DNA from 2 places in the Bacillus sp. F9_6S_D1_P_5 genome. Region 2 is predicted to be linked to the other one. Evidence: riboswitches for the same ligand, from Rfam matches in the RefSeq annotation. Region 2 holds a riboswitch; the other holds the start of a gene.
The links. A riboswitch is a leader RNA that binds a small molecule or an ion and turns the genes downstream of it on or off. The one in region 2 is predicted to bind thiamine pyrophosphate.
Positions count from the first base shown of each region.

Region 1: linked by a shared signal. The riboswitch ahead of thiM (hydroxyethylthiazole kinase) and the one ahead of tenA (thiaminase II) in region 2 are both predicted to bind thiamine pyrophosphate.

Region 1 is NZ_JBTREW010000011.1:100,247-121,069, forward strand. It holds gene ACUXEY_RS15305 (anaerobic C4-dicarboxylate transporter family protein) at 1-490, shown strand, start outside; gene ACUXEY_RS15310 (alpha/beta hydrolase) at 549-1,484, opposite strand; gene thiE (thiamine phosphate synthase) at 1,556-2,215, opposite strand; gene thiM (hydroxyethylthiazole kinase) at 2,232-3,047, opposite strand; TPP riboswitch at 3,111-3,220, opposite strand; gene topB (DNA topoisomerase III) at 3,496-5,685, shown strand; gene ACUXEY_RS15330 (YhgE/Pip family protein) at 5,726-8,587, opposite strand; gene ACUXEY_RS15335 (endonuclease/exonuclease/phosphatase family protein) at 8,894-9,685, opposite strand; gene ACUXEY_RS15340 (PTS transporter subunit IIBC) at 9,690-11,327, opposite strand; gene ACUXEY_RS15345 (glycoside hydrolase family 13 protein) at 11,533-13,200, opposite strand; partial or broken gene ACUXEY_RS15350 (BBE domain-containing protein) at 13,379-13,580, shown strand; gene ACUXEY_RS15355 (methyl-accepting chemotaxis protein) at 13,613-14,563, opposite strand; partial or broken gene ACUXEY_RS15360 (HAMP domain-containing protein) at 14,555-14,905, opposite strand; gene ACUXEY_RS15365 (amino acid ABC transporter ATP-binding protein) at 15,116-15,838, shown strand; gene ACUXEY_RS15370 (ABC transporter substrate-binding protein) at 15,986-16,780, shown strand; gene ACUXEY_RS15375 (amino acid ABC transporter permease) at 16,924-17,616, shown strand; gene desB (Delta(10) desaturase DesB) at 17,670-18,755, opposite strand; gene ACUXEY_RS15385 (FAD-dependent oxidoreductase) at 19,338-20,823, shown strand, end outside.
Region 2 is NZ_JBTREW010000045.1:917-11,835, forward strand. It holds gene ACUXEY_RS27780 (ABC transporter ATP-binding protein) at 1-177, shown strand, start outside; gene ACUXEY_RS27785 (ABC transporter permease) at 152-2,083, shown strand; gene ACUXEY_RS27790 (lipoprotein BA_5634 family protein) at 2,150-2,821, shown strand; gene ACUXEY_RS27795 (DUF3914 domain-containing protein) at 2,896-3,237, opposite strand; gene ACUXEY_RS27800 (esterase/lipase family protein) at 3,501-4,742, shown strand; gene ACUXEY_RS27805 (homoserine dehydrogenase) at 4,830-5,870, shown strand; gene pdxR (MocR-like pyridoxine biosynthesis transcription factor PdxR) at 6,036-7,484, shown strand; gene ddlB (D-alanine--D-alanine ligase) at 7,489-8,403, shown strand; TPP riboswitch at 8,476-8,581, shown strand; gene tenA (thiaminase II) at 8,706-9,395, shown strand; gene ACUXEY_RS27825 (heterocycloanthracin/sonorensin family bacteriocin) at 9,690-9,899, shown strand; partial or broken gene ACUXEY_RS27830 (ABC transporter permease) at 9,960-10,043, shown strand; gene ACUXEY_RS27835 (hypothetical protein) at 10,625-10,819, shown strand.

The DNA of each region.
Region 1 (20,823 bases), on a different contig from region 2:
TCTTATTATTATTTTCTGTAAACCAAATGTAGAAAGCATCGTGTCTGGTAACGTCTTTAAAGCAGGGGCAACAGCAGTTGTTGCTATTTTCGGTATCGCTTGGATGGGAGATACTTTCTTTAATGGAAACTTAAATATGATTCAAGGATCAATTCAGCACCTAGTAACAAGTGCACCATGGCTATTTGCCATCGCATTATTCATTCTATCTATTTTACTATATAGCCAAGCCGCAACAGTACGTGCTTTAATGCCTCTTGGATTATCACTCGGTATTCCACCAGCACTACTAATCGCGATGTTCCCTGCAGTAAATGGATATTTCTTCATTCCAAACTATGGAACAATCGTTGCTGCCATCAACTTTGATCGCACTGGTACAACTGGCATTGGTAAATATGTTTTAAATCATAGCTTTATGATTCCAGGCCTCATTGCAACATTCACTTCTATCGGAATTGGAATGCTCTTAATATCAATTATGTTTTAAAGAAAAAGCACAAACCTACATTCTTAAAGGGTTTGTGCTTTTTTAATCAAACGTTTGTTTAAAGATTTTTAACTGTCCATTCTTCTATTATGTTCTTTAATATTTGCGTGAAGTCCTTTGGGAAAAGATGACCTAAGCCTTCTCTCACAATTAAATTACAGTCCACATTATATTTCTCAAACATAGACATTAATTGAAGTGTGTTTTCATAAAATGGATCTTTATCTCCCGTAATAATATATCCTTTCATATTTGCTACCTGGCTTGATACAACCATCCTTTCAATCGCCTCTACATCTCGAATAGCAGGTATAACTGAAATAAATTTTTGAGTCCCTAACATATTCTTTAACGCTAACTCTATTGCTATACTCCCACCTTGAGAAGCTCCTGTAATAATGATATCTCCCAATTTATACTTATCTGTGAACTCATTAAAAGTTGTCATAACATCTTTTATAGCTATTTCATGATTATCCCAACTATAAGAGTTCATCCCATATATTTGTGAGGATTGAGAAAAACCTAACATATACTCACTTAGTATTTCTTCTTCACACCAATATGGTGCAAAATCATTTATATTTGATCCTCTCCAATGTAAAGAAAATAAGCCAGTTTTTGCTTTTTCATTCCCATAACTGTATAGCTCCGGATTAGCTGTTAACTGCTGTTTCTTAAATATTTCTTCACACCTTTTTACTATTGCTTTCAAACCTGGTTTATCTTGCAATCCCTTTAAGTCTTCATCATACATAAGTGTATGGGGATTCCACCATATCCCTTTTTGCATAGCTCCATTTAAAATAGCAATCGCCTCTTCATCCTTGCCTTCTACTGAATATGCACAAGCTTTCCAAAAACTCGTTTTATCTATTCTTTCAGGAAATTCTCTTTCCGCTTCACCTATACATCTATAAATGGCATCAAATTTCCCTTTTTCAAATAAACGAAACAACTCATTCTGCAACTCTACAAACCTATTTCGTTTCAAATAATCCCCCCTATTTCTAATGATTAATACGAAAAAAGCTATGTAGCATTTTAATACTACATAGCTTTTTTCTACAAACTCTTACTTACTTCCTCTACTAGCTTCTTCGTACTTTCATAAGCAGATTCCGCTAAACTAATCGCAGAAATAACAGAAACACCGTCCGCACCCGCTTCTATAACTGAATTTGTATTTTCAATTGTAATGCCACCAATCCCGACGATCGGTATTGTAATTCCTTGCTCTCTAAAATGAGCTAAACCTTTCGTTCCTTGCACAGCTTTCGTATCTTTTTTCGTACTCGTTGGGAAAATAGGACCAACACCTAAATAATCAGCTCCGTTTTCAATTGCCCAGCGTGCTTCTTCAATTGTATGTGTAGATACACCAACAATTTTATCTCCCATTTTCTCACGAACAGAAGTAATTCCTTCATCATCTTGTCCAACATGCACGCCATCTGCATCTAACTCGAGAGCTAGTTCCACATCATCATTTACGATAAATGGTACACCGTACTCCTTACAAATTGCTTGTAGCTCTTTCGCGAAACAAATACGTTCCTCTCCCGTTAAAGCGCCTTCCCCCTTTTCACGAAATTGAAAAATTGTTATACCGCCTTCCAGTGCATCTCTCAATACTTGTAGTGGATCATTCGTACAATTATTACTTCCCATAATAAAATATACTGATAATAATCCAGACATTTTAGCCTTTGTAATACGCGGCATCTAGTTCCCCTCCTTACTATATAATCTCAATCTTCCCGTACTTCTCAATATCACCTGAAGTAGTATTCGCTAACTGATTTAAAAATTCAACTTGGAAACTACCAGGTCCCTTTTCCACAGTCTTGGCAGCTGCCAGTTCCGCAGCTACACCATAAAACGTTAATGCCGCTACCGCTGCCTTTACATAATCCGTTTCTACTGCTACAAATGCTCCTATTACAGAAGTTAGTAAACAACCAGTTCCCGTAACCTTCGTTAAAATAGAGTGACCATTTCGAATAAGAATCGTTCGCTCTCCATCCGTAACAACATCTTCTTTTCCAGTAATCACCGCTACTGTATTTAATTCATCCGCTGCCTGCCTTGCAATACTTACGACATTGCCATTTCCAGCACCAGCATCTACCCCTTTAATTTCCCATCTCTCATTAATAACGTTCGCTATTTCAGCTGCATTTCCGCGAATAATTGCTAATTCGATTTCGGCTGGAATATGTCTCGCAACTTCTGTTCGATACGATGTTGCTCCTGCACCAACTGGATCAAACAGTACTGGTACATTGTTCACATTTGCTGATTTACCCGCAAGTAACATCGCTTCTACTTCTTCAGGACGAAGTGTCCCCATATTTAATACTAACGCTCCAGCAATGCTAGCCATTTCTGCTACTTCTTCTTTCGCATACGCCATTACAGGTGATGCTCCTAACGCTAACAAGCCGTTAGCTGTAAAATTTGTTACAACAACATTTGTAATATTATGAACGAGCGGATTAGATTCTCTCACCAAATCCACTACTTTACTAATTTCTTTCATATTCATCCTTCTCATCCCCTAACTATAGTGATGGGAGATACACAAAAAGGCACTTTGCGCGTACGCAAAGTGCCTGAACATGTGCTTTTACACTCTCCCTACGCTGGCATTATCCAACAGGTTCAAATGGTCAATGACGGATTAGTCATACTCTCAGTTTGCATCCACAAACTCCCATGTGCTTATTATTCTTCTACTTCAAAGTCTACTCTTATTCTAATAAAATAACAAGTTCTTTACTTTTCTATTTAATATAGAGGAAACTAATAAAACAATAAGCATAATAAATAAGTATCTTTTTTCATAGTCTCATCATGGTGCATACTATGTTCTGTCGATAGCATTTGATTTCAAACAGATTTTGTTCACTCCACTAAAAAGCGTTCAAATCTAGAGCGAAACTGAATCTCAAGAAGATGTATGCTATAGTTAACGTATGGAAATTTGAAAGGATGTTTTTAATATGTCAAAAAGCGTTATAATCGCTGAAAAGCCTTCCGTTGCACGTGATATTGCTCGCGTACTGAAGTGCGATAAAAAAGGAAACGGCTACCTTGAAGGTAGTAAATATATTGTAACTTGGGCTTTAGGCCATCTCGTTACATTAGCAGATCCAGAAAGCTATGATGTGAAATATAAAAAGTGGAATTTAGAAGATTTACCGATGCTACCCGAGCGTTTGAAATTAACGGTTATTAAACAAACTGGTAAACAATTTAATGCTGTGAAGAGTCAGCTTCTTAGAAAAGATGTAAATGACATTATTGTAGCGACAGATGCTGGGCGCGAAGGAGAATTAGTCGCTCGTTGGATTATCGATAAAGTTCGAGTTAACAAACCGATCAAACGTCTATGGATTTCATCTGTTACTGATAAAGCAATTAAAGATGGCTTCGCAAATTTAAAACCAGGTAAAGCATATGACAATTTATACGCTTCAGCTGTCGCACGTTCAGAAGCTGACTGGTACATTGGTCTTAACGCGACTCGAGCTCTAACAACTCGCTTTAATGCCCAGCTGAATTGCGGCCGTGTGCAAACACCTACTGTCGCTATGATTGCTAATCGTGAAGATGAAATAAAGAACTTCAAAGCTCAAACTTACTACGGCATCGAAGCACAAACGACGAATCAGTTAAAGCTAACTTGGCAAGATACTAACGGCAATAGCCGCAGTTTTAATAAAGAAAAAATTGATGATATTGTAAAAGTTTTAGATAAACATAATGCTACTGTTGTGGAAATTGATAAAAAACAGAAGAAGTCATTCTCTCCTGGTCTTTACGATTTAACTGAATTGCAACGTGATGCAAATAAAAAGTTCGGTTACTCTGCAAAAGAAACATTAAACATTATGCAGAAATTGTATGAGCAACATAAAGTGTTAACGTACCCTCGTACAGATTCACGCTATATCTCATCTGATATCGTTGGAACACTTCCAGAACGTCTAAAGGCGTGTGGAGTTGGAGAGTACCGTCCTTTAGCACATAAAGTATTACAAAAGCCTATTAAGGCTAATAAATCATTTGTTGATGATAGTAAGGTAAGCGATCATCACGCAATTATTCCGACTGAAGGATACGTTAACTTCTCCGCCTTCACAGATAAAGAACGTAAAATTTATGATTTAGTTGTAAAACGTTTCTTAGCTGTTTTATTCCCAGCATTCGAATACGAGCAACTAACGTTACGTACAAAAGTTGGCAATGAAACGTTCATTGCACGCGGAAAAACAATTTTACATGCCGGCTGGAAAGAAGTATATGAAAACCGCTTTGAAGATGATGATGTAATGGATGACGTAAAAGAGCAACTTTTACCTCGCATCGAAAAAGGCGATACATTAACTGTAAAGTTAATTATGCAAACATCAGGTCAAACGAAAGCACCTGCACGTTTTAACGAGGCGACTTTACTTTCAGCAATGGAGAATCCTACAAAATATATGGATACGCAAAATAAACAACTTGCTGATACATTAAAATCAACTGGTGGATTAGGTACTGTAGCAACGCGTGCTGATATTATCGACAAGCTATTCAATTCATTCTTAATTGAAAAACGTGGTAAAGATATTCACATTACTTCAAAAGGCCGTCAGTTACTTGATTTAGTACCAGAAGAATTAAAATCACCTACACTAACTGGTGAATGGGAACAAAAGCTAGAGGCTATCGCAAAAGGTAAACTGAAAAAAGAAGTGTTCATTTCAGAAATGAAGAACTATACGAAAGAAATTGTATCTGAAATTAAATCGAGTGATAAAAAATATAAGCATGACAACATTTCAACGAAGTCTTGTCCAGACTGCGGTAAACCAATGCTAGAGGTAAACGGCAAAAAAGGAAAGATGCTCGTTTGCCAAGATCGTGAATGTGGTCACCGTAAAAATGTATCTCGTACAACAAACGCTCGCTGTCCGCAATGTAAGAAGAAGTTAGAATTACGTGGTGAAGGTGCAGGACAAATCTTTGCATGTAAATGTGGCTATCGCGAAAAACTTTCCACATTCCAAGAGAGACGTAAAAAAGAATCTGGAAATAAAGCTGATAAGCGCGACGTTCAAAAATACATGAAACAACAGAACAAAGAAGAAGAACCATTAAACAACCCGTTCGCAGAAGCGTTAAAAAAATTAAAATTTGATTAAACAAAAAGGTTCCTACCTCTATCGGTAGGAACCTTTTATTTTAGTGAATGATTTTACTTCCTTTTGCGTTCTCAACGAATTTTTCACTTGATTTGTTAATTGGTGTTTTCAGTAATAACGCAGCAACAATCATAACTACTACGAAAGCACTTAACACAAGTAAATCTCGAGTTACAATATCCCACAGCATTCCACCTACTGTTTCACGAATTGCACTAATTGCATATGTGAACGGTAAGAACGGATAAATCGCTTGGAAAAACGCTGGTGTCATTTGAATTGGGAATGTTCCGCCCGATCCTGCTACTTGCAGTACAAGTAAAATAATCGCCATCGATTTCCCAACGTTTCCGAAAATAGAAACGAGTGAGTATACGATACAAACGAAGACCCCACCAATAAATAAACTAAATAATACAAACCAGAACTTATCGACTACGTACGTACCGAGTAAGAATATATCTCCCATTGATACGATAAACGCTTGTGAAAGACCTATCGTTAAGAATGTTAATAAACGTCCGAAGTAAATTTCATGGCTCTTATAATTCGCGCCCTCTTCATGTACTTCTACTGTTAATAATGAAACCATTAATAATGCGCCTACCCATAATGCAAGCACTGTATAGAATGGTGACATTGCTGAACCGTAGTTCGGCATCGCAAATAATTTATTCTCTTTTAAATTTACTGGATTCGCAAAGTAGTCACTTTGCTTTTCAACATCATTTTTCAATAAACGTATGATGTCTTTTAAATCCTCTTCAGATTCAAAATCACGAATTTTATTTGCTAATTCTTTAATCTTTTTCTCAGTTTCCGGCATTTCAGCTTTAATGTCTGCTAATTTCTTTTTACCATCTACTAAGCCTTTTGATGAATCTTCTAGTAGTTTTTTTACATCTGGAAGCTTTTTGTCTGCATCATTTAAAATTTGAGTTGTATTTTTCGACATCTCTTTTGTACGAGCAATTGCTGTATTGAAATTAGGTACAATTTCTGAATCATACGTCGATAATACATCCGTTAATTGAGCTGATCCGCCCTTCGCAGCGTTGTTAATACTTTCAATTACATCTTTTGTAGGTTTCTGGCCATTGTTAAGAAGTGTAATTCCCTTATTCGTTGCCTCTACACCTTTTTGCAGACTACTTTTCGCTTTATTTAATTTCGCAATTCCATTATTAAGGTTTTTATCACTATTTACATCTGCTAAAACCTTATTTGTACTTTCTAGAACAGGAATCATATCATCAATTAAACCAATTCCAGCTTGGAATTGACCATTTAAACTTTTTAAGGCTTCCTTCGAACCTTCTAAACCATTAACACCTCTATTTTGTACATCCTCTAATGCTTTTTGAACACTAGATTTAGTACTTTCAAGGCTATTCTTTGCTTTCTCATAATCCGCTTTTGCATTATCATATATTTCATTCGCATTTGCTTTAGCTTGATCTACAGTGCTAACTGCTTTTTTATAATCTGCTACAAATGTTTCATTATAATCTTTTTCCGCTTGATCAATTAATGCATTTGCTGCATCTAACTTTTGATTTGCTACATCTGTTACATCTTTCTTTACTTCTTGTCCTGTACCGATAACACTTACAATATCTTTAATGCCATTATTTGCATTTTCCATACTACCTTTAAGCTTAGTTAAGCGATCCACTCGCCCCTGGAAGAAGCTTTTTCCAAAATCAGTCGTGGCTGAGTTTTGAAGTTCAGTAAATATATTAATAAGATATGAAATATTTTCTGTACGAGCTTGCAGTTGATCTGATACTGCATTTAAATCTTTCTTTGCTTGCTCTGGATCAAACTGACCATTTTGCAATCCATTTACAACACTTTTCCCATAAGCTGTTCCTGCACGTGATGAGCTTAAAACATTATTTACTGTTTGATTAATATTTTGTGCTATTCCCTTATAACCATCACTATTCAGCTTAGAAAGGTCTGGTCTTGCAGGGAATTCAGGTAGTCCATTCATTCCAGAGAAATCAGGAATGTTTAAATCAACACCTGGATTCATTAAAAAGTCAGTAAATGCAGCTGCACTATCCATAACACCTTGTGCTACTACTAAATCATTTCTTATCTTCCCTGGAGCATTTTTTAATGTTTGATCTTGTCTTGCAAAGAACTTATCTAAATTCGCCAATGCTTCCTGTCCATCATTTATGACACTCTCTACAACAGGTAAATCTTTTTGTGCTACTTTCACAATATCCTCTGCTCGAGTCGCATCATCTAACGCCTTATCCATCAGTGTATTCATTTCTGGGAACTGCGCTTCTAACTTAAATACAAGATCTTTTACTTTCTCGATACTTGGTAAGTTTGTTTCTAAATCGATTCCAAGATCGTTAAAAACTTTAAAAATCTCACCGTTTGCTGTTTTAACAAAGTTTTTACTAATTTCTTCTGTAATACCTGATGCACCTTTTGCTGTAATTTTCGGTGCAATCGCATTTACCTTTTCATTTACATAGTAATCCAGTTCTGGTTTCTGCGGATTTTCATCCAGAACAGTTGCAATCTTTTCAGAGAAATCTTTTGGAATTGTAATACTTGCATAGTAATCCCCGCGCTCAACTCCGTGAATTGCTTGTTTTTCATCTACAAATTTCCACCCAAGATTTTTGTTTTTCTTAAGAGAATCTACAATTTCTTCCCCGATATTAATATCTTTCCCTCTTAAATTAGAGCCTGCATCTTGGTTAGACACTGCAATGGGAACCTCTTTTGTATTTCCGTACGGATCCCAGGAAGCTTTAATGTTAAACCATGCATATAACGATGGTAAAATCATTAATCCTAAAACAATAACAATTGCAGCCCAATGTTTAGCTACATTCCGTAAATCTGTCTTATAAATACGCCAAATTTGTTTCATAGAAGTTATCACCTAATTATATATTTTTCCTTCTTTAGAAAATGATACATACATTTTGCAATTATATCACTTTCTACATCGTGGATTAACCAAAAACGAACTATTTTTTCCCAATAACTTTGACTTACTACATTATATAACGAAGTCAGTCAAAGTATGAATACAAAATGACCAAATCGGTTTTACATTCAATAATAACAAATATATAGGAAATGTCATAAAAAATACAAGTATTTTCTCTTGGAAATACTTGTATTCCTTAAAAAAATCCTCACAGCTTTTCATCATCTGTGAGGATTTCTTCTATTATATATCTACTTGTACTTCTACACCGAAATGATCTGAAATCACCTTTCGGTTTGTACCATTAAAAATAACTTTTGAAGAACGAACTTTTTCACTTTGGTTACACAATATTAAATCGATGCGTAAATTATGTTTATTTTCATCCCAACCAGCAATCTCACCTTGGACAGTTGTTCCTTCATCCTTCTCTATTGCTAGTTCATATGTGTCATACAAACCTTTTTGCATCATATATTCATAACCCTCACCTTGCAAACGGGCGTTATTATTAAAATCACCCATTAAGAAGGAAAGTTCGTTACGACTTACACGCTCCATTAAACGATCAACTTGACCTGTGAATGACTCTTCTTCATCATTCCACCAACCGAGGTGGCAAGAGTAAAACGTGATGTTCTTACCATTATAAGCAATTGTTGCACTTACAATTTTGCGCGTTTTCCAATACGTTGTATCCTTATTTTCTGAAATAAAGAACGTATCTTCTTTTACAACATTATGTTTCGTTACAATCGCTAATCCTTCTTCATACACATCATAACCAATATGAGAGAAATCCCAAGTAATATTGTAATCTTTTACATGTAACGCTTTTAACTCTTCTAATAGTAAAAGTCCAAAATTATCTTTTTTCTTGTTACCGCATACATTTTCAGCCCCTATCGACTGACTTACTTCTTGCAATGCGATCACATCATACTGTTCTTCTTGAATGACTTTAGCAAGATATTTTATCTTTTCTATTTGATTTTCTTCTTGCCAAGAGTGACAGTTTAAAGTTAGCAATTTCATATTATTACGCACCTAACATATCTTGAATGTCTGACTTTAATACGTCAGCTTTCGGACCATATACTGCTTGTACACCTTTATCTTTTACGATCAGTCCTAAAGCACCATTTTGTTTCCACTGTGCTTCTGGTGCAACAACATCTAAATCTTTTACTGTTACACGTAAACGAGTCATACAAGCATCTACGTCAGCAATATTTTCTTTTCCACCTAATAAATCAATAACTTTTGTTGCTAATGAACCATCTTGTACATTTCCTGTTCCTTCTGATGACTCATCTTCATTATCAATATAGTTACCTGCACGTCCTGGTGTTGGTAAGTTGAACTTTTTAATTAAGAAATTGAATAATGTAAAGTTCAGACCGAAGAATACTAATGAAACGATAACAAAATTGATTAAATCTCTTGTTAGTCCTGCATTAACCATCATCGGTGTACGAGTAATTAACTCAATAAATCCAAATGCGTGAACACGTAAGTTAATTAAATCCGCTAATGCGAATGCAAGTCCTGTTGTAATTGCATATACAACATATAATACTGGAGCAATAAACATGAACATGAATTCAATTGGTTCTGTTACACCTGTTAAGAATACTGCTAATGCTGCTGATAAGAACATTGGTTTATATTTTGCACGTTTTTCTTTATCAACATTACGGAACATTGCGAATGCAATACCCATTAACGCTGCTGTTGAACCGATAACTTGTCCAGCTTTGAATCGGGCTGGTACAACATTATTTAATAGATCGTTATATGCTTTTGTATCTCCATTTGCTAATAAGTTATTTAAATCTGTAATCCATGCAAGCCATAAAGGATCTTGTCCTGCTACAACTTGTCCAATTTTTGAGCCAGTTAACATCGTATATGTTCCGCCTAGCTCTGTGTAGTTCATCGGAATCGTTAACATATGATGTAAACCGAATGGTAATAGTAAACGCTCTAACGTTCCATATACAAATGGTGCAACAACTGGTGCACTATCCTTTGAAGCTGCAATCCAGCGACCAAATTCATTTAATCCACTTTGGATGAATGGCCATAAAAGTGATAATACAATTGCAGTAACTGTAGACCAAACAATTACAACGAATGGTACGAATCGTTTTCCGTTAAAGAATGCTAATGCCTGTGGCAGTTTGTTATAGTTATAATATTTGTTATATAAAGTAGCTCCTAAGAAACCTGTGATAATCCCTACGAAAACTCCCATGTTTAATGCTGGTGCACCAAGTACAGAAGTAAAGTAATCTTTTACAATTAAATCTCCTGCTAATACTGAAGAAACTTTCGCTTTTGAATCCGCTAACATTTCAGCGTTTACGCCAAATATAGCTCCTGTAATTCTATTCGTTAAGACGAATGCTAATAGCGCTGCGAATGCACCGCCTGCGCGATCTTTCGCCCAAGATCCCCCAATTGCTACCGCGAATAAGATGTGCAAATTTGTAATAATTGCCCAACCGATGTCTTCCATTACGCGAGCGATTGTATGAACTGCGTTAACATCCCCAGCAGACATCCCAATTAACTTACCGATAGAAATCATTAAACCAGCTGCTGGCATTACAGCTACAACAACTAATAATGCTTTCCCGAACTTTTGCCAAAAATCAAAAGACGTAATTTTCATCTGTTCTTCCTCCCCTTTATTTATAACAACGTAATGATTTAAATTATAATTTCTGTTTCTATTATGAAAACGATTCCTTATGTTACTTCATTTTTATCTTTACGCAACCGTTTTCATAAATCTATTTTAATAAAAGCGTTTTCACTTTGCAATAGAAATTTATTTTTTTTCATAAAAAAAGATGCTCTAAGAGCATCCTTTTTTATTATGAAATACGATAAACCCTTGTTTCATAAGGCTTTAACGTGATTGTAGTTACTTGTTCATGTTCCGCAACTTCATAGTTATTTAAAAGCAAACGTTTGCGTTCTAGTGCGAATGAACCCTCATTATATACAGCTTCCTCTTTTGAGATATTACTAATTACAACGATTTTTTCATCATTTAATGTACGAGTGTATGCATAAATTTGCGGATCATCTTCTAAAAGTAAATCGTACGTACCGTAATTCAGTACATCGTGCTCTTTTTTCAAGGCAATCATTTGTTTATAGAAATTGAAAATAGAGTTCTCTTCATTCTTTTGCTTTTCAACATTAATTTCTTTATAGCTTGGATTCATACCAAACCAAGGTGCACCTGCTGTTGTGAAGCCAGCATTCATCTCATCGTTCCACTGCATAGGTGTACGTGAATTATCGCGGCAAGAAGCCCATATAATCTCCATCATATCTTGATGTGATACGCCCTCTGCAATTTTCTCACGATATAAATTTTTAATTGCTACATCATCGTAATCTTCAATATTTGGGAATTGAACATTTGTCATCCCAATTTCTTGTCCTTGATAAATAAACGGTGTACCGTGCATAAAGAAATACATCGCTCCAAGAGCTGTTGCACTTTCACGCCAATATTGTTTATCATCTCCCCAAGTTGAAACGATACGTGGCTTATCGTGGTTCTCAATATATAAAGCATTCCAGCCTTTATTTTCTAACCCTTTTTGCCATTTCGTTAATACCTTTTTCAACCCTACAACATCAAGATCTTTCTTCTTCTCTGCATCCCATAAGCTTAAATGTTCGAATTGGAATACCATATTGAACTTACCTTGCTCTTCTCCAACCCAAAGCTCAGCATCTTCAATCTTAACGCCATTCGCTTCACCAACAGTCATAATATCGTACTTAGAAAATGTATTTTCTTTTAACTCCTCTAATAAAGGTTGAATACCATCCACATTCATATGTTTATCAAAAGATGGTACATACTTTAGTTCTTTTGGATTTGGCATATCTTTGAAGCCATCTTCTTTTTTAATATGGCTGATTGCATCCACGCGGAAACCATCAATTCCTTTATCAAGCCACCAATTAACTGTATCGTATAACACTTCGCGAACTTCTTTATTCTCCCAGTTTAAATCTGGTTGTTTACGCGAGAATAGGTGTAAATAATATTGTCCTGTTACTTCATCATATTCCCATGCCGAACCATTAAAAATACTTTCCCAGTTGTTTGGTTCCGTACCATCTTTGCCATCATGCCAAATATACCAATCACGCTTCGGATTGTCTTTAGATGAACGGGATTCAATAAACCATGGATGTTCATCACTTGTATGATTAATAACTAAATCAATAATAAGCTTCATATCACGCTTATGAACTTCATCTAGTAAAGCATCAAAGTCTTCCATCGTACCAAACTCATCCATGATATCTTGATAATCACTAATGTCATAACCATTATCATCATTAGGTGACTTATACATTGGACAAATCCAAATTACATCTATACCTAAATCTTTTAAATAATCCAGTTTCGTAATAATACCTTGTAAATCTCCAATACCATCACCATTTGAATCCATAAAGCTACGTGGGTAAATTTGATAAGCAACCGCTTCTTTCCACCATGTCTTATTCATAGTCATTCTCTCCTTTTGCATCCCATCGGAATTTTTATGCAAACGTTTTCGTAACACTATCATAACAAAATATGAATAGTTTGCAACTGTTTTCATTGAACTCTATGTAGATTCCTTATTCTTATGCTTTATTTCTCACAAAATTAAATCTCATTCCTTATCTTCTCTTGTCCACGCACGTTACATACGCTGGGTTAAAGATTTACGAGAAAGCTTAGACCCTTATACACTAGGTGACTATGTCAATTGGCCCGATATCGACATTAGAAATTGGCAAATATTATGGATCTAACTTTCAAAGATTGCGTAAAGTGAAAACCATATATGATCCGTGCAATGTTTTTCGTTTTCAACAAAGTATCCCTCCTTTTCATACGTAAAAAAAGGAAGAACAGAATGCTGTTCTTCCTTTTTACATTGAAAATCGTTCAATTGTTTGTTTCAAGTCCGCCGCTTGCTGCTCTAAATCCTTTAGTAATTCATCGATTACTACCATATTTTTAGATTGTTGCAACGTCACACGCGCCACTTCTTGTGAACCAGCTGATGTTTCCTCAGCAATTGCTGCTACAGCCTTTGTTTGTGCTCCAGTTTGATGAATGTGCCTCACTTGTTCGTTCATATAGCCACTAATTTTCTTCGTTGCATCGGCTACTTCCATAACACTTGATGACATTTCTTTTAAAATTAATTCCGTAGCTTCCCCACGTTTCGCCTCTTCTTTAGCTGTTTTTACTTGCTCTGTCATTTTAAATGCGACTTGTTGCACTTCCTCTTGCATATTCCGTAATAATTGCGATATATTTCTCGCAGAATGATCGCTTTCATCAGCAAGTTTACGTACTTCTTCAGCTACAACTGCAAAGCCCCTTCCATGCTCTCCAGCACGAGCTGCCTCAATAGAAGCGTTTAGTGCTAATAAATTCGTTTGACTCGCAATCTCACTCACAACAGAAACAATATGTTCTACTTGTTTCATTCGGTCTTCTAACTTTTGTACATTTTGCATCGAATTTTCATTTTCTTTTGCCAACGTTTGAATACCTTGAATTAAAGAAGTAAAGACACGTGTACTTTGTCCTAAAGCTTGAACCATTTCTAAAGACAACTCATCAGACTGTTTTGCTTTTTCTTCTACTTCACTTGCAATAGAAGTTGTTGTATCAACAGCAGAAACAATCGCTTGAATTGATGCCGCTGATTGCTCAGCTCCAGAAGAAATCTCTGCAAGAGTTTCCGAAACACCTCGCGCTTGCTTTGTCGCTTCCCCTGTTTGTCTTCTAATTTGCTGAACTTGATTATTTGTATACGAAAATGTAGTATCAATATTTTGTACCATGCCTCTTAAGTTTCCTAGCATCATATTAAATGCAACACTTAAAGATTTAATCTCATCGTCTGTTTTTGGTAACGGGACATCTTCACGAATATCGCCATCGGCTGCTTTCCTCGCAGCCTCCTCCAACTTTCGAAGTGGTTTAATTAAAAAGATTGCTGCTCCATACGCTAAAATTCCAGACCATACTACACCTAATAGCATAACAATGATATTATAAACGGTTTGACTTACATAACCTTGAAAATAATCATATATAACGTAAATAAAAATTAAACTTGTCGAATATGTAATAAAAGCTAAAATTGTAGTAAATAGCATAAGCTGCATACGTAAGCCAAAGGAAAATTTCTTCCTTTCTTTTTCCATTTTTTCTTTCCCCCTTTTTATAAGCAATATAAATACTACCTATATATTATTATCCATATTTTCATTATAGAAGGATATAGGGATTTGAAAAATTATTATTTCCTTGAATATCAAATCCACTAAAAAAAATAAAGGATTCTGACAATTTGTGACTAATAACAGAAATAAGGGGCAACATTTGTAAAATTTATTTTTGACTGGGGGTTTTGTATGATTCAGGTTCGAAATCTAGTAAAATCATTTGGCTCACTTGATGTTTTAAAAGGAATTGATTTAGAAGTACAAGAAAAAGAAGTTGTTGTTTTAATTGGTGCCAGTGGTTCCGGTAAAAGTACATTACTTCGCTGTCTTAACTTTTTAGAAATGTACGATGAAGGTGAAATTCACTTACAAGGTGAACGAATTGATCCAAAGCATTCAAATTTAAACAAAGTCCGTGAAAATGTCGGTATGGTTTTTCAGCACTTTAACCTCTTTCCCCATATGACCTCACTAGAAAACATCATAGAAGCACCTATTCATGTAAAAAAATTAGAAGCAGCAAATGCAAAGGAAATCGGAAATCAACTTCTGCAAAAAGTCGGCTTACAAGATAAAGCAGCTGTAACGCCCCACCTCCTTTCAGGTGGTCAAAAACAGCGCATTGCCATTGCACGAGCTCTTGCTATGAATCCTAAAATTATGCTATTTGATGAACCTACCTCAGCCTTAGACCCTGAACTTGTTGGAGAAGTACTGCAAGTTATGAAAGAACTTGCTGAAGAAGGAATGACCATGGTTATTGTTACTCATGAAATGAATTTCGCAAGAGATGTAGCTGATCGCGTCATTTTTATGGATGATGGAAAAATTGTAGAGGATGCTCCGCCAGCGCAATTCTTTTCAGCTCCATCACATGAACGAGCAAAACAATTTTTACGCAACGTTTTATAGTGTAACTTCTGTTTCAAACAAAAAGAAATACATTCATACGGTGCACAACTAATCATCTAAATACAATATCTAAATACAATATCTAAATACAATATCTAAATACCATACTTAAAACCATCCGTATGATCAATATATAGGAGGGGTTTTATGAAAAGAAAACTATTAACTATTGTTGCGAGTATTACATTATGTACATCCTTCATATTAGGAGCCTGTAGTAAGGAAAGCTCTACTACTTCTTCAAATGGTGAAAAAGAATTTCGTTATGCAATGAGTGGTTTATATAAACCTTTTAACTATAAAGAAAATGACGGAAAGCTTGCCGGTTTTGATGTAGAAATAGGTGAGGCACTTGCGAAAAAAATGAATATGAAACCTACTCCTATTACAAATCCGTGGGAAACACTAATCCAAGGTCTCAAAGCAAAAAAGTATGATGCAATACTCGGTAGTATGGCAATTACAGAAGAACGATTAAAAGCTGTTAATTTCTCAAATCCTTATTATCGTTCTGGCGCCCAAATTTTTGTTGCTAAAAAGAATGCATCTATCTCTTCTCCAGAAGATTTGAAAGGTAAGAAAATTGGTGTTGTAAAAGCTAGTACCTTTAAAGACCTTGTTGCAAAACATACAGATCAAATTACAGAATACGATAGCGATATTACTGCACTTATGGACTTAGAGCCTGGACGTATTGACGCAGTAATCACAGATCAAATGGTTGGTTTACGTATGATCAAAGAAGGTAAATCAAATATAAAAGAAGCTGGTAAACCATTAAACCTTGATGAAATGGGAATTGCGATTCGTAAAGATGATAAAGAAATGGTTGAGAAAGTAAATAAAGCTTTAGATGAAATTATTAAAGATGGTACGTATGAAAAGATCAGTAAAAAATGGTTTGGACGTAACATTCTTGGGGAAGAGGAAAAAACGAAGTAAATTAGCTATTCAAATGTTTCATAAATTATGCCCCACTTTTTATCTCGCTATTTCTGGGCAGTAAAACTCCCAAGTAGTCCGAGATAATAATCAGTGGGGCATTTCATTCCCTACCAAAATCCATACAATATGAGGTGACACATATGTTTGAAATTTTTATGTCTACTTATCCCACACTCTTAAAGGCTACTATTATCACATTACAACTAACACTAACATCCCTATTACTCGGTTCACTAATTGGATTACTATTCGCTTTTTTTCGCATCTCTAACAATAAAGTTTTAAATAGTATTGCTCATGTATACATCGCCATTATTCGTGGTACACCTTTAATTGTTCAAATTGCCATTCTCTATTTTGGAATTACATCCGTTGTTGTTTTTACTCCTTTTTGGGCAGGAGCAATTGCTTTAGCAATCCATAACGGTGCATATATTACTGAAATTTTCCGCGGATCCATCCAATCTATTGACCGTGGACAATTGGAAGCTGCTCGTTCTCTAGGTATGCCTTATCCTTTAGCGATGCGCCGTATTGTACTGCCACAAGCATTTCGTCAATCTCTTCCTCCTTTAGGAAATCAATTTATTATTGGGTTAAAGGACTCTTCCCTCGTTGCATATGTAGGGTTATCCGAATTATGGGGATCAGGTTTATCAATTGCTGCAGGTAACTTCCAACAATTAGAAACATACATAATCGTTGGTTTATATTACCTCGTACTTGTTCTTCTATTTACTTATTTTGTTAATCTTTTAGAAAAACGACTACAGCGAAAAGAAACAAATTCAATTCAAGTTAGTGCAAAGAAAAAAAAGGAAGTTTCTTTATAAAAAAAAAGCAAGCCTGAGATGGCTTGCTTTTTCACTACAACATATATCAATTTTTACTGATTTATCTTTTTAATACTCTCTTCTTCCTCTATATGTTCCTCACGATATGAAATATTATGAGGATCTAGTCCGTTTCCTAAAGAACCATAGAAATGCTCTCTATGCGGATCTACTAATTCACTTCCTTGATAATACACACGTGGTGTATTCCATAGCGCTGCCAAAGCCTTTGTCATTGGCATCTCATGATAGCGTTCCGGCCACATTTCTTTAATTTTCTCTTTTACTAACGGATAGTATTTAGAGCTCATAGCAGGGAACAGATGGTGTTCTGTATGATATGAGAAATTGAAATGTAAAACGTCTACCCAACGCGGCACTGTTACTGACAAACAGTTTGCTAACGGATCATTTACTGGAACAATTGGATTTAAGCGGTGATTTGTTGCGATATATGCCATTACAATAAAGTTAGCAATTAACAACGGAATCACATATGCAAATAACCATTTTCCAGGTCCCATAATAAACAATAAACTAATCCAAACTGTCCAAGGCAAAAGAAGTTGAAGCCATACAGATTTTTGATTGGATGACTTAAATTCTTTTATAAAATGAAAGAACATTCGAGTCGAATGCAATGTAAATTGAATGGTTAGTGACAGAAAACTAAAGAATGAACGTACATGAAGAGGCATACGATATACCCAGCTCAAAAACTTACTCTTTTTAAGCTTCTCAAGTGTAGGCCATGCATCTGGATCATTCTCTTCATGTTGTGTATGAACGTGATGCGTTGCATTGTGCCACTTTCTCCAAAGTTTAGGTCCTGTTGATAATGGCATAAACGCAATTGCTCCTAAGAAATCTCGAAGCCATGCCTTTCTTACAACAGTTCCATGTAAAATTTCATGTCCTAAAAACCCAAGTGAAGCAAAACATAACCCAAGAACAATCGCAATTCCTAGATTCGCCCACACATTCAATTCAAATACACCAATCGATATTAATCCCGCCAATGCCACAAGCAAATAAGCCAGTCCACCAAATAAACGAGTCGGAACTGGTTTAAATGCTTTTTTCGGCAAATGTGGTGATACACGTGCTGCATACCACCCAAACGTATGAAGCTCCTTCATCCTTTTGCCCCTTTCTTATGCCGCGCCTTGCGCAACTTACATATATCAATTCTTGCTTCCAGATTGATTTTACTAGGTGATTAAAAAAGCATCTATGTATAAGGAAAATATACTCACTCTATCGTCACTTATTTTTTCGCTTTTATTATCAATGAAAAACATTTCTCTTTTTACTCTCTATCAACCTTTCCACATGATGAATCATATCAATAGAATTTCTATATTGTCAACAACTTTTATGACCTAGTAATAAAAGTTGGTTATATTTTTATAATTATACTTTATTTCACTAAAGAAAAAACATAGATTTTATAAGGTTTCATCCATTATCTATATACATACACTAATATACTATAGACTCTAACTTATTCAAGAATTCTCTGTGTAAACAACAAATAAACTCACCTAAATCTAGCTTTACACAACTCCTATCTCTTCATACCGACAACATCAAAAATTATATTAAAATAACTTTATCTTTCTTTTAATAAAAATAGCCCCTCCCTAAAACAGCACACATGAATTTCATATCTTATGGAAATATTAAAAGGAAAATTGTTCTAAAATCGGGAGGTTTCTATAATGACAAGCGATACATTTCCACAATTCCCATTATCTTATTGGATTGAATCTACTCAAATCCCTACTTTTCCCCCTTTATCCGAAAATGTAAAAACGAAAGTTGCTGTTATCGGTGCTGGTATTACAGGTATTACTACTGCCTATTTACTTGCGAAAGAAGGCATCGATGTTGTTTTAATTGATTCTGGTCTTATTTTAAACGGAACAACTGGGCATACAACAGCAAAGGTAACAGCTCAACATGATCTAATTTATGATGAATTAATAAATCATTTCGGTTTGGAAAAAGCTAGGCTTTACTATGAAGCAAATAATCATGCTCTACAATTTATTAATGAAACTGTGCAAACATATAAAATCGACTGTAATTTCTCAAATGAAGATTCATATTTATATACAACTACTGATAATGGATTAAGAAATTTATCGAAAGAATATGAAGCCTATCAAAAATTAAATATACATTGTGACTATGTTCAATCTCTATCGATTCCAATTCCAGTACAATCTGCACTTGTCATGAAAAATCAAGCACAATTCCATCCCCTTCTTTATTTGAAAACACTTTTAGAAAAGTTTGTGGAGATGGGCGGAAAAGTTTATGAACAAACTACAGCTATTGATGTAGAAAAGGGTGATTATCCACAAGTCATTACAAAGGGCGGACATCGCATCACTTGTGAATATATTGTCTCTTGTTCACATTTTCCTTTTTATGATGCGAATAGCTTTTTCTTTACACGAATGTACGCAGAACGCTCTTATGCTCTTGCTATTAAAGCGAAAACAGATTATCCAGGTGGCATGTATTTAAGTATTGATGATCCAAAACGTTCCTTACGCTATACAACAAACAATGGTGAAAAGTTAATTTTAATTGGCGGAGAAAGTCATAAAACAGGACAAGGAATAAACACGATGCTTCATTACGAAGCACTGTATTCTTTTGCGGAAGCAACGTTTGGAGTAGATGAAGTTCCTTATAGATGGTCAGCACAAGATTTAATCACGCTAGATAAGCTACCTTATATCGGACATATTAACGAAAGAAATCCAAATATATTTGTCGCAACTGGATATCGTAAATGGGGAATGACAACTGGAACTGCTGCCGCTCATTTACTGAAGGATTCTATTCTAAAAGTACACAGTCCATATAAAGAACTGTATGCACCTTCACGCTTTCATGCAAATCCAGATATAAAAACGTTCCTCTCCCAAAATATTGATGTTGCGAAACATTTAATTGAAGGAAAGATTGAAACCGCATTACGCAAGCCAGAAGATCTCGAAGTTGGTGAAGGATCTGTCGTACATGTTAACGGGAAACGAGCAGGTGCTTATAAGGACAAAGATGGAAAATTACATCTTGTTGATACAACTTGTACACACCTCGGCTGCGAAGTTGAATGGAATGATGGTGATTGTACTTGGGACTGTCCTTGCCACGGTTCCCGCTTTTCAATTGAAGGAGATGTTATTGAAG
Region 2 (10,919 bases):
GTTACACATGATCCGTATGCAGCTAGTTTTTGCAGCCGAGTAATTTTCATTAAAGATGGTCAACTATATAACGAAATTTATCGTGGTGAAAGCCGGCAAACCTTTTATCAAAAAATTATGGATGTCCTTTCTTTGTTAGGAGGGAAAAGGCATGACTTTTCGTCAGTTCGCATTTAATAATATTTTTCGAAATAAACGTACATATGCTGCCCATTTTTTAAGTAGTGCATTTTCGATTATGATTTTCTTTACGTATGCACTTTTATTATTCCATCCTGATTTACAGGGGGAGTTGAAATCGACAAGTAAAACAATAAGTACATTTGGTACATTAGGATTTCAAATATCCCAAGGTTTGATTTTTGTCTTTTCATTCTTCTTCATTCTATATTCAGTGAGCTCGTTTTTAAAAACGCGTAAGAAAGAATTTGGCATTTTAATGATGCAAGGTATGTCAATGAGACAGCTTAAGAAGTTATTGTTAATTGAAAATATGTTAATTGGACTTGGCTCAATTTGTATTGGGATACTCATTGGCCTCATATTTTCTAAACTAGTTTTACTAATAAGTGCGAGTGTATTAATGATTAGTAATGGCTTACCTTTTTATATACCGGTGCAGGCTGTATTATTAACAGTTTTCACGTTTCTTGTCTTATTTTTAATCGTTTCGTTAGTTACATTTAAAACGGTTAAAGTAACCGAACTTGTGGAACTTATTCAAGCTGGAGAAAAGCCAAAGCCTGAACCGAAAGCTTCAATAATATTATCGTTACTTTCTTTAATTAGTATAGGGTATGGATACATTTCAGTATTTCGCTTTATTCAAAATCATAGTTTTATTATGCTCGTAATGGGTGTACTCTTAGTAATTATAGGAACGTACTTTTTATATACACAATGTAGCGTTTATATATTGCATCTTGCGAAAAGGAGTGAATCTTTCTTTTTAAAAAGAACAAATATATTAACGTTTTCAGAATTAATATACCGTATGAAAGATAATGCAACGATGTTTTTTATAGTGTCTATTATTTCAGCGGTTGCTTTTACAGCAATTGGTACGACAGCTGCTATTGGGAATAAAGAATTGGTAAGGATGACAAACCCATATACGTTTCTATATGTAGGACCTGAAAAAGATAAAATGGTGGATAAACATCTCTCTATTATAAAAAAACATCTTGCTGATGCGAACATTCCATATCGAACGGCTTCATCTTCTTATAAATATACAGAAAGTAATGTATATGTAATGAAGTTAAGTGAATATAACGAACTTGCGAGAGCACTAGGATATCAACAAGAAACAATTGAAAAAGAAGATGAAATATTACTAATCCCTGGAATGGTATCACAAAAACAAGAATTTAAAAATGGTGATTATAAAAAGAATATTGAAGTCATTGAAGGAGATTGGATAAAGACATTTCGTGTGAAAAAAGCTGTAGAAAATTTAGTTTTACCACATGATACGAGCGGTATTTTTATCGCAGTTCAAGATCGTGTATATGATGGTATTCCTTTTAATACCAATCAAGATGATGTAGTTATTCAACATCGTACATACGGATTTGTTGTAGATGACTGGATAAAGACGAAAGAAATTTCAAATCAATTAAATAGTATATTCGATGAAGATGCAAGAGAAGGTAATTTCTATTTTCAAGCTTTGACTTTAAGTTTATTAGAGGCAAAACAAACGAATGGATTATTATTGATGGCAAGTGTTTTAGTTGGAATCGTCTTCTTCACATTTGCCGCTAGTTTTATTTACTTCCGGTTATATACTGATTTGGATCGCGATCAACAACAATATAAAATGATTTCGAAAATGGGATTAAGTAAACGGGAGTTGAAAAAAGTTGTAACGAGACAGTTATTATTAATGTTCTTTTTACCGATTATCATTGCAGTAATTCACACAGTGGTTGCTTATATGGCATTGCAACAATTAGTCGATTTTTCTATTTTAAATAGTTCTATTGTAATTTTAATTTCATTTATTTGTATACAAGTTTTATATTTCTATATGACTCGTTGGCGTTATTTACAAAAGCTTTATAAAACTATGGAACAGTAGGGAATATGAGCAAGTAAGACTGCATAAAAGCATGTAAAAACAATTTGAGTTATGAAAGGAACTGTGATGAAGAAAATATTATCTATTTTCATTTTAAGTATATTAATGTTAATAAGTTTAAGTGCATGCTCTAAAAATGAAAACAGATTTCCAGCTAACGGTGTATTAATCATTGGAGATGAAAATAATACTTTATCAATTATGAATCGTTATCAGGAAATTACGAAAGAAAATGAAGTGTTTTCTGTGAAAACAGGTACATTTGGACAAGGACAAGTATTAATTTTAAATGAATCTACAGCACAAGCATTGATTAAAACAAAGGTTTTTCGTAAAAGAGAGAATGGATCCCAATTTAGACCTATAGATACGTTACCAAAGTTACCAAAAGAAGGATCGCTTTTGTTGGCACAAGAAGATGAAAAAAATTTAAAAAGTATTGAATTAGAAGGCAATGAGATTGCTGTTAAATACGGTAGTGATGCTTGGATAGGTAACACTCGTAAATATCCAACGCAATGGTATGTAATTGTAGCAAAAGATAGTGTGTATAAAGAATTAAAAGCAAATGAAACGAAAATGCATCTTCTCCACTTGAATGAGTCTTTAGGTGATGAAAAACCTAAAATGTCGACAGATAATACATTAATAAATGAAAAAGTAAAAGTAGAAAAGTTAATTAAAGATCATCAAGGGGAAGTATCATTTCAGTTTGTAACGATTGGAGAAAAATATTAAAAAAGAGTTCGAGGTTGATAGAAATTTTATCAACCTCGAACTCTTTTTAGTTTAGGGCATTCATATAACATAGATTACATTACTTCATTTAATCGAGTCTCGTTTGTTTCTTCAATCACATTTGGATTTTGAACCGAATTATTTTGAGATTCCTTCTCTTTACGGAATTTTTGAAGCATTTCAAGTATCATCCATAAAGGAACACCTTTATCTTTTAGCATCTTCCATAAATCTAATTCATTAAATTTATGCTCAGGTTGTTTCATCTCTTTTTCAGATGAACGAATATCAAATTTGATGGGATCATTTGATTTTTTATCTTCAAGTTTAGTAGAAGAGATCGTATTATGCTCAAGATTAGACGGAGTTATTTTAGTAGGTTGAGATAATGTATGAATATTTAATCCGATTTGCATGCCTTTTCCTCCTTAAGTAATAAAATTAGTTTTCTTGTAATTATTAAAGCTATTTTACATGAGGAAACCACATCTAATTATAAATCCTAATAATCAGATTTACAAGTTATATTGTAAAATTAATTCCTCACTTGAATTAATATTTATCAACATTTGTGTATGTTTTCTCTATATACAATGTATATAAAATACTTTACATTATGTTTAAGTTAAGAACTCATTTTTAATAGAAAAATGTAAACGTTTTATTAGGGGGAGGAAGCATGGGGGAATTATTTTTAAAAATATGTTTATTAGCAATAGGGACTATGTTTTTATTAGTAGCAAAAATAACTTACGCTGAAGAGAAGCAGCAAAATAATTATCCTATCATACTAGTGAATGGATTTGCTGGGTGGGGTAGAGAAGAAATGTTAGGGGTTAAATATTGGGGTGGTGTTCATGATATACAAGAAGATTTAAAAAGAAGTGGCTATACAGTACATACTGCTGCTGTTGGACCTGTTTCTAGTAACTGGGATCGCGCATGTGAATTATATGCTCAAATTAATGGTGGTACAGTAGACTACGGTGGCGCACATGCTGAGAAACATGGACACAATCGTTTTGGTAGAACTTATAGTGGTTTTGCGCCGAATTGGAGTGAAACAAATAAAGTTCATTTAGTTGGGCATAGCATGGGTGGACAAACGATTAGAACATTAGTACAGCTATTAAAAGAAGGTAGTTTTGAAGAAAAAAATTATGTGAAAAATCATCCGAACACGAATATATCACCACTATTTGAGGGCAAGAAATCATATGTTCATAGTGTGACAACATTAGCAACTCCTCACAATGGGACAACACTTGCTGATGGAAGCCTTCTGTTGCCGTTTGTAAAAGATTTACTCATTGCAGCTGCAAGTTTAGGAGGAAACAGTAATTTATCATTATATGATTTTAAATTGGATCAATGGGGGATAAAGAAGAATACTGGAGAGTCCTTTTTCCAATATACTGATCGTATTATAAATAGTTCACTTTGGAAAGATACAAAAGATATAAGTCAATGGGATTTAAGTACAGATGGTGCAAAGGAGCTTAATAATTGGGTAAAGACGCAATCAGATGTGTATTACTTATCCTATAGTGGACATGCATCACAAGCAGCACCTATAACAGGTTTACATATACCTCATATAACGATGAATAAAGTGTTAATGGGCAATGCATTTTTCCTAGGTTCTTATGCGAGATATGAAGAAAATCGTCCATTCATTGATACTTCTTGGTGGCAAAATGACGGTGTAGTAAATACAAATTCTATGATTGCACCTTTTTATAATACTGCTGTAAATAATAATGAGGCTTTACAGATTGGAAAATGGAATCATATCGAAACGAAAGCAAATTGGGACCATCTCGACATGATAGGACTTAGTGTTTCAGACACGTTAGGTTTTTCTAGTATTCAAGAGTTTTATAGAACAATTGTAGAAAAGCTATCAAGATTACCAAAATAGGTAATAATAAAGCGCTCTCGATGGAATTCGAGGGCGCTTTATATTATATTGAAAGAGGGATATGGTAGAAAAATATGGGGGGATATTATGAAAATTAAAGTTGTATTATCAGGATATGGAACAGTAGGAAGAGAGTTTATAAAATTACTAAATGAAAAATATTCATATATATATGAAACATATGGTATAGAGTTAGTTTTAAGTGGCGTTTTAGGTAGAAATGTTGCAATTCATAATGAGGATGGCTTATCTATTCATCACTTATTAAGGTATGGTAGCGGTAGCTCTGCAATTGAAGAATATATTGAACATCATCCGAAGGAACGAGCAACAGATAACATAAGTGGTACTGTACTGGTGGAATCGACTGTTACAAATCTTAAAGATGGAAATCCAGGGAAACAATATATAAAGCAAGCGATTGAGAAACATATGGATATAGTAGCAATTTCAAAAGGTGCGCTCGTTACAAACTGGAGAGAAATAAATGAAGCAGTAAAAATCACAAATGTACGAATTCGATATAGTGGTGCAACTGCTGCGGCATTACCGACACTAGATATTGGGCAATTTAGTTTAGCTGGATGCCATATTGAAAAAATAGAAGGAATATTAAACGGGACTACAAATTATATTCTCTCGAAAATGAATGAGGAAGATATTACGTTTGAAGAAGCATTGAAAGAGGCGCAAAGTAAAGGAATTGCTGAGACGAACCCAATATTAGATGTAAGTGGTTCTGATAGTGCGTGTAAATTGTTACTTTTAACAAACAGTTTAATGGGAGCAGAGAATACGCTTTCAGATATACATATAAAAGGAATCGAACATGTTACGCAACAACAAATTCGAAATGCTAAGGAACATAATAAATATATTAAATTGATAGCTTCTGCATATAAGGATCAGGTTGGAAATGTGGCTCTTAATGTGGAACCGCGCGAAATAGATAAAGATCATCCGCTGGCAAAAGTAAATGGGACAGAAAAAGGGATTACGTTCTTTACCGATACGATGGGGCAAGTTACTACAATTGGTGGTGCTTCTAATCCACGCGGAGCCGCAGCAGCTGCTTTAAAAGATATAATTAACTTATATCGTAAAGATTTGTCACGTATTAACGGGTAGTAAAACTCCTGAGTGGTGAGAGTTAATAATCAATGAGCGGCATGAATCTCCCCTTGATTAAAGCTGCACCCTATAAAACCGTACCGCCCTTTATAAAAAATACATATGTAGTGGACCTTTTGAGAATGAAATAAATATGCAAAAATGATTGTAGGGGGTAAGGAATTGTTTAAAGATTTTAAAGTTGTGAAAGAGCGTCCCGTTTATATTCAATTGAAAGATTATGTAAAAAAGATGATTATGAAAGGGCATTTGCTCGGGAATCAAAAAATCCCTTCAACAAGGGAACTAAGTGAATTACTAAGTGTGAGCAGAAATACTGTTCTTGCTGCGTATGCAGATTTAGAGCAAGAAGGGCTTATTTATGCAGTTAAAGGAAAAGGGAATTTTGTTGCGAAGGTTGATATTTCAAACACTTCGTCTGTTGAAATAGATTGGAAAAATAAACTTAATACAGTTACCTTATTAGCGGATGAATTAGATTTAATGAAACATGGTGTCCGCTGGGAAAAAGGAATGATAGTTTTTAACAGTATTTCTCCGGACGAAAAGCTATTTGATGTGGAAAATTTCAAAAGAGCTTTTCTTACTCGTATGTCCATTGAAGGTGATGTCGTATTAAATTACGGCTACGCAAAAGGTTATAGACCGTTAATGAACTATCTACTTCATTATATGGAAATGAAAGGTGTAGATACTTCAAATAAAGATATATTAATTACAAATGGATTTACAGAAGGATTAGACATTGTACTATCTTCGCTATCGAAAAAATCAGGGCGAGTTATTTGTGAGAATCCGACACATCATGCTGCTTTGAAGTTGTTCCGCTTACATGGCCTTGAAATTCATGGAATTAATATGAATGAAGATGGTATTGATACGAGCGAAGTTGAAAAAAGCTTGCGTGAAAAAGAGTTTGATTTTGCTTATTTAATTCCTTCTTATCATAATCCAACCGGTATTGTTACGAGTTCAGAGAAAAGAACAGAACTGATGAGCTTATTTTCAAAATATAAAATTCCTATTATAGAGGATGGATTTAATGAAGAGCTACGTTATTCAGGTTCACATTTAGCACCATTATTAACTTTTGCTGGCGCTGGTAATAATGTGATTTATATTAGTAGCTTTTCAAAAGTACTATTCCCTGGTTTACGTGTAGGATGGATCATCGCAGATAAAGAGCTAATCCATCATTTAGAAAGTGTAAAAAGAGCAAGAACAATACACACATCAACGCTAGATCAAGCGGTTTTATTTCAATATTTACATGAAGGATATTTTGAAAAATATTTAAAAAAGGCAAGGTCTGTTTATAAGAAAAAATATGAGTTAGCTGTTGGGGCGTGTAACGAGTACATTCCGTTTCAAAGAATGACCGGTGATGGTGGACTTCATTTATTTATAGAGTTAGAAGAAAAAATTCATGCCCGCACACTTTTACAAAAGTGTTATGAGCAAGGGGTTACATTTTCTCCTGGAGATGTTTTTTTCTCTGATGGAGGAGGAGCGAACACGTTTCGATTAGGATTTTCCCGCCTGAAAGAAGAAGAAATAGTTCGGGGAATCAAAATAATCGGTGATACAATAAAAAATGAAATTTGGAGTTGAGGAAATGAGAATTGGCGTTATTATGGGAGGAGTATCCTCTGAAAAACAAGTATCAATTATGACTGGAAACGAAATGATTGCAAATTTAGATAAAAATAAATATGAAATCGTACCAATTACGTTAAATGAAAAAATGGATTTAATCGAAAAAGCGAAAGACATTGATTTTGCACTACTCGCATTACACGGAAAATACGGAGAAGATGGGACAGTTCAAGGAACGCTTGAAAGTTTAGGTATTCCTTATAGCGGCAGCAATATGTTATCTAGCGGTATATGTATGAACAAAAATATTTCGAAAAAGATTTTACGTTATGAAGGAATAGAAACGCCAGATTGGATTGAACTTACAAAAATGGAGGATCTTAATGTTGATGAATTAGATAAGTTAGGATTTCCGTTAGTAGTAAAACCAAACTCTGGTGGTTCAAGTGTTGGAGTAAAGATTGTCTACAATAAAGACGAATTAATTTCAATGCTGGAAACTGTGTTCGAATGGGATTCTGAAGTAGTAATAGAGAAATATATAAAAGGTGAAGAGATTACATGTTCCATTTTTGATGGGAAACAGTTACCTATCATTTCAATTCGGCATGCGGCTGAGTTCTTTGATTACAATGCGAAATATGATGATGCTAGTACAATTGAAGAAGTTATCGAACTTCCAGCTGAACTGAAGGAACGTGTAAACAAAGCGTCACTGGCTTGTTATAAAGCATTGAAATGCAGCGTTTATGCAAGGGTTGATATGATGGTGAAGGACGGTATTCCATATGTAATGGAGATTAATACATTACCAGGGATGACACAAGCAAGTTTACTACCAAAAAGTGCAGATGCAGCTGGTATTCATTATAGTAAACTATTAGATATGATTATTGAAACTTCATTGAGAGTAAGAAAAGAAGAAGGATTTTAAGTAGCAGTATCATGAATACTTTTGACAGTAACATGAAGTATGTTATGATGAATACAATACGAAAATTAAATATTTATCCACTAGGGGGGCCTATTAGAGGCTGAGATCAAATGGAAATTTGAGACTCTTAGTACCTGATCTGGTTAATGCCAGCGTAGGGAAGTGGAAAAGACATTGCTATTTCATCAATAAATACTGTCAATTTCACTTTCTTTATGTCTGTAAAGAAAGTTTTTTTATTTTAAAGCGTTAATAACTGTGGATAAATAACTAAATTAAATAAATTACTTGGAGGGATTTATATGACTTTTTCACAATCATTACGTAAAGAAGTAGATTCAATTTGGGAAGCTAGTTTTCATCACCCTTTTGTAAAAAAACTTGGTGAAGGAACGTTAGATTTAGCTAGTTTTCGCTATTATGTGCTTCAAGATTCATATTATTTGAGTCATTTTGCTAGAGTACAAACGTTAGGGGCTGCAAAAGCACAGGAATTAGAAACGACTGCTCGTATGGCACACCATGCTCAAAATACATATGAAGCAGAATTATCTTTACATGAGAATTTTGCGAAGAAACTAGGGATTACACAAGAAGAAAAAGATAATTTTATTCCTGCTCCAACCGCATACGCATATACTTCACATATGTATCGTGCGGCGTATGAAGGGCATTTAGGCGATATCATCGCAGCAATTTTACCTTGCTATTGGTTGTATTATGAAATTGGAGAACGTTTAAAAGAGTGTCAGCCAGAAGAGCCAATTTATAATGAATGGATTTCTGCTTACGGATCTGATTGGTTCCGTACATTAGTTGAAGAGCAAATTACACGTTTAGATATTATCGCTGAAAAGGTGACAGAGTCTGATCGTAAGCGAATGAAACAGCATTTTATTATTAGTAGTCAATATGAATATTCATTTTGGGAAATGGCTTATACGTTAGAACAGTGGCCAGTGAATACAGAAGTAAAAGATGTAATTGGATAATGAGTAGGGGTATTGCTATTCATAGGTATGGATAATAACTATGTGTATGATTTTACAAAAGAAGTATCACAAAAAGACGCACCATTCTAAGTGCGTCTTTTTTCAATTTATAAAAATGAGCCCATGGAAAAAACAACCTAAAAATACGTATATGAACAAGGTGCATCATCTACTGATAGGTCATATTTTGTAGGTGTACGTATTGGACTTAGTTTATAGCGCTATCTCTACTTAGATTTAACGAACAGAAATATCGGAAAGCATTGAAAAGGTTGAAATGTATAAACGGAGGTCATGAAAATGAATAAGTTTCAACAAGAACTACAAGCGTTAAGCCTTAATGATTACCAGTCTGGAAATATTGTGTATTGGGACCAACTAAACCAATATCCATATTACTATATTGAAGATGCTGCTCGTCGTTGTGGAGGTTGTGGAGGTCGCTGTGGTGGTTTTAATGGTACTACTGATACAACTGGTACTATTGTAACATATGAATATTGATAATTGAAAAAAGGAATCCATTTATGAAGCATTATATAATTTTTATAAATGAATTTAATTAAAACACATGTAACTGGAGTTATTTCAAATGTAGAAAATAGTACACATTTTGAAGCCGCAAGATTTCCGTCTCCAAAAGAATAAGTAGTATGAAATCTCGTCAGTAATTTTTTCTAAGTAAGGTCCTAAATTTATATTTGTCTTGCATAAATGCAGGACTTTTTTTCGATAAAAAAGGGGACGTTTCCGGGGATTTCTCAAAACAGAATCAAGATTACGCTATACCTATACAGTTCTTTGAAAAAAGAATAGTGTGGGGATAACCTATCTATACGTTCATAATCCATGATCATAGCCCATTTATCACAAAACGTTACCGGAGAACGGGCAAGGGCTGTAAGAATCCGCAAGAAGGACGAAAAGACCAATTTCATTTATATATTCAGCCACGGTGCATATGTATCGCGGCTTTTGTGTTTCTTATTGAGTCTGGTCAATTTGCTGGGTTGATTGGTGATACAAAATATTTTTTCGTAAAATTCCCAAAAACGTCATTTTCAATTTGTACGATTTATGTGTCGGGTGGTAAAGTTATCTCATAGGAGCCCGGGAACCTAGACATAATTGGATATACATAATATGAGGGGAAGTAACGATGAGTGATAAAGTATAAGGAAAAATTAAATGTAAAGAATGTAATAAGGAAATAGGATGGTACTGTATTTATGGGAATCCTATTAAATCGAGATTATGAAGTAAATTTGCTTGATGAAACCAAAGTAGGTGCAAAATTATTTAGTAGGAAATTTCAACTGAAACCTCATGAATACGGTTTGTACTGCCCTGAAGATGACTGTGGGGTATATAATACATTCTCGTATTCAGAAGAAGATTTAATTAGTAAAGGAGCGAGAAGATGAACCAATAAACGGGATTATTCCCTCAGGCTCACAATAGATACATCCACCGTTACCGTTTCGCACAGTATCATCCGAACCTCCATTATCATCGTTAATTAAT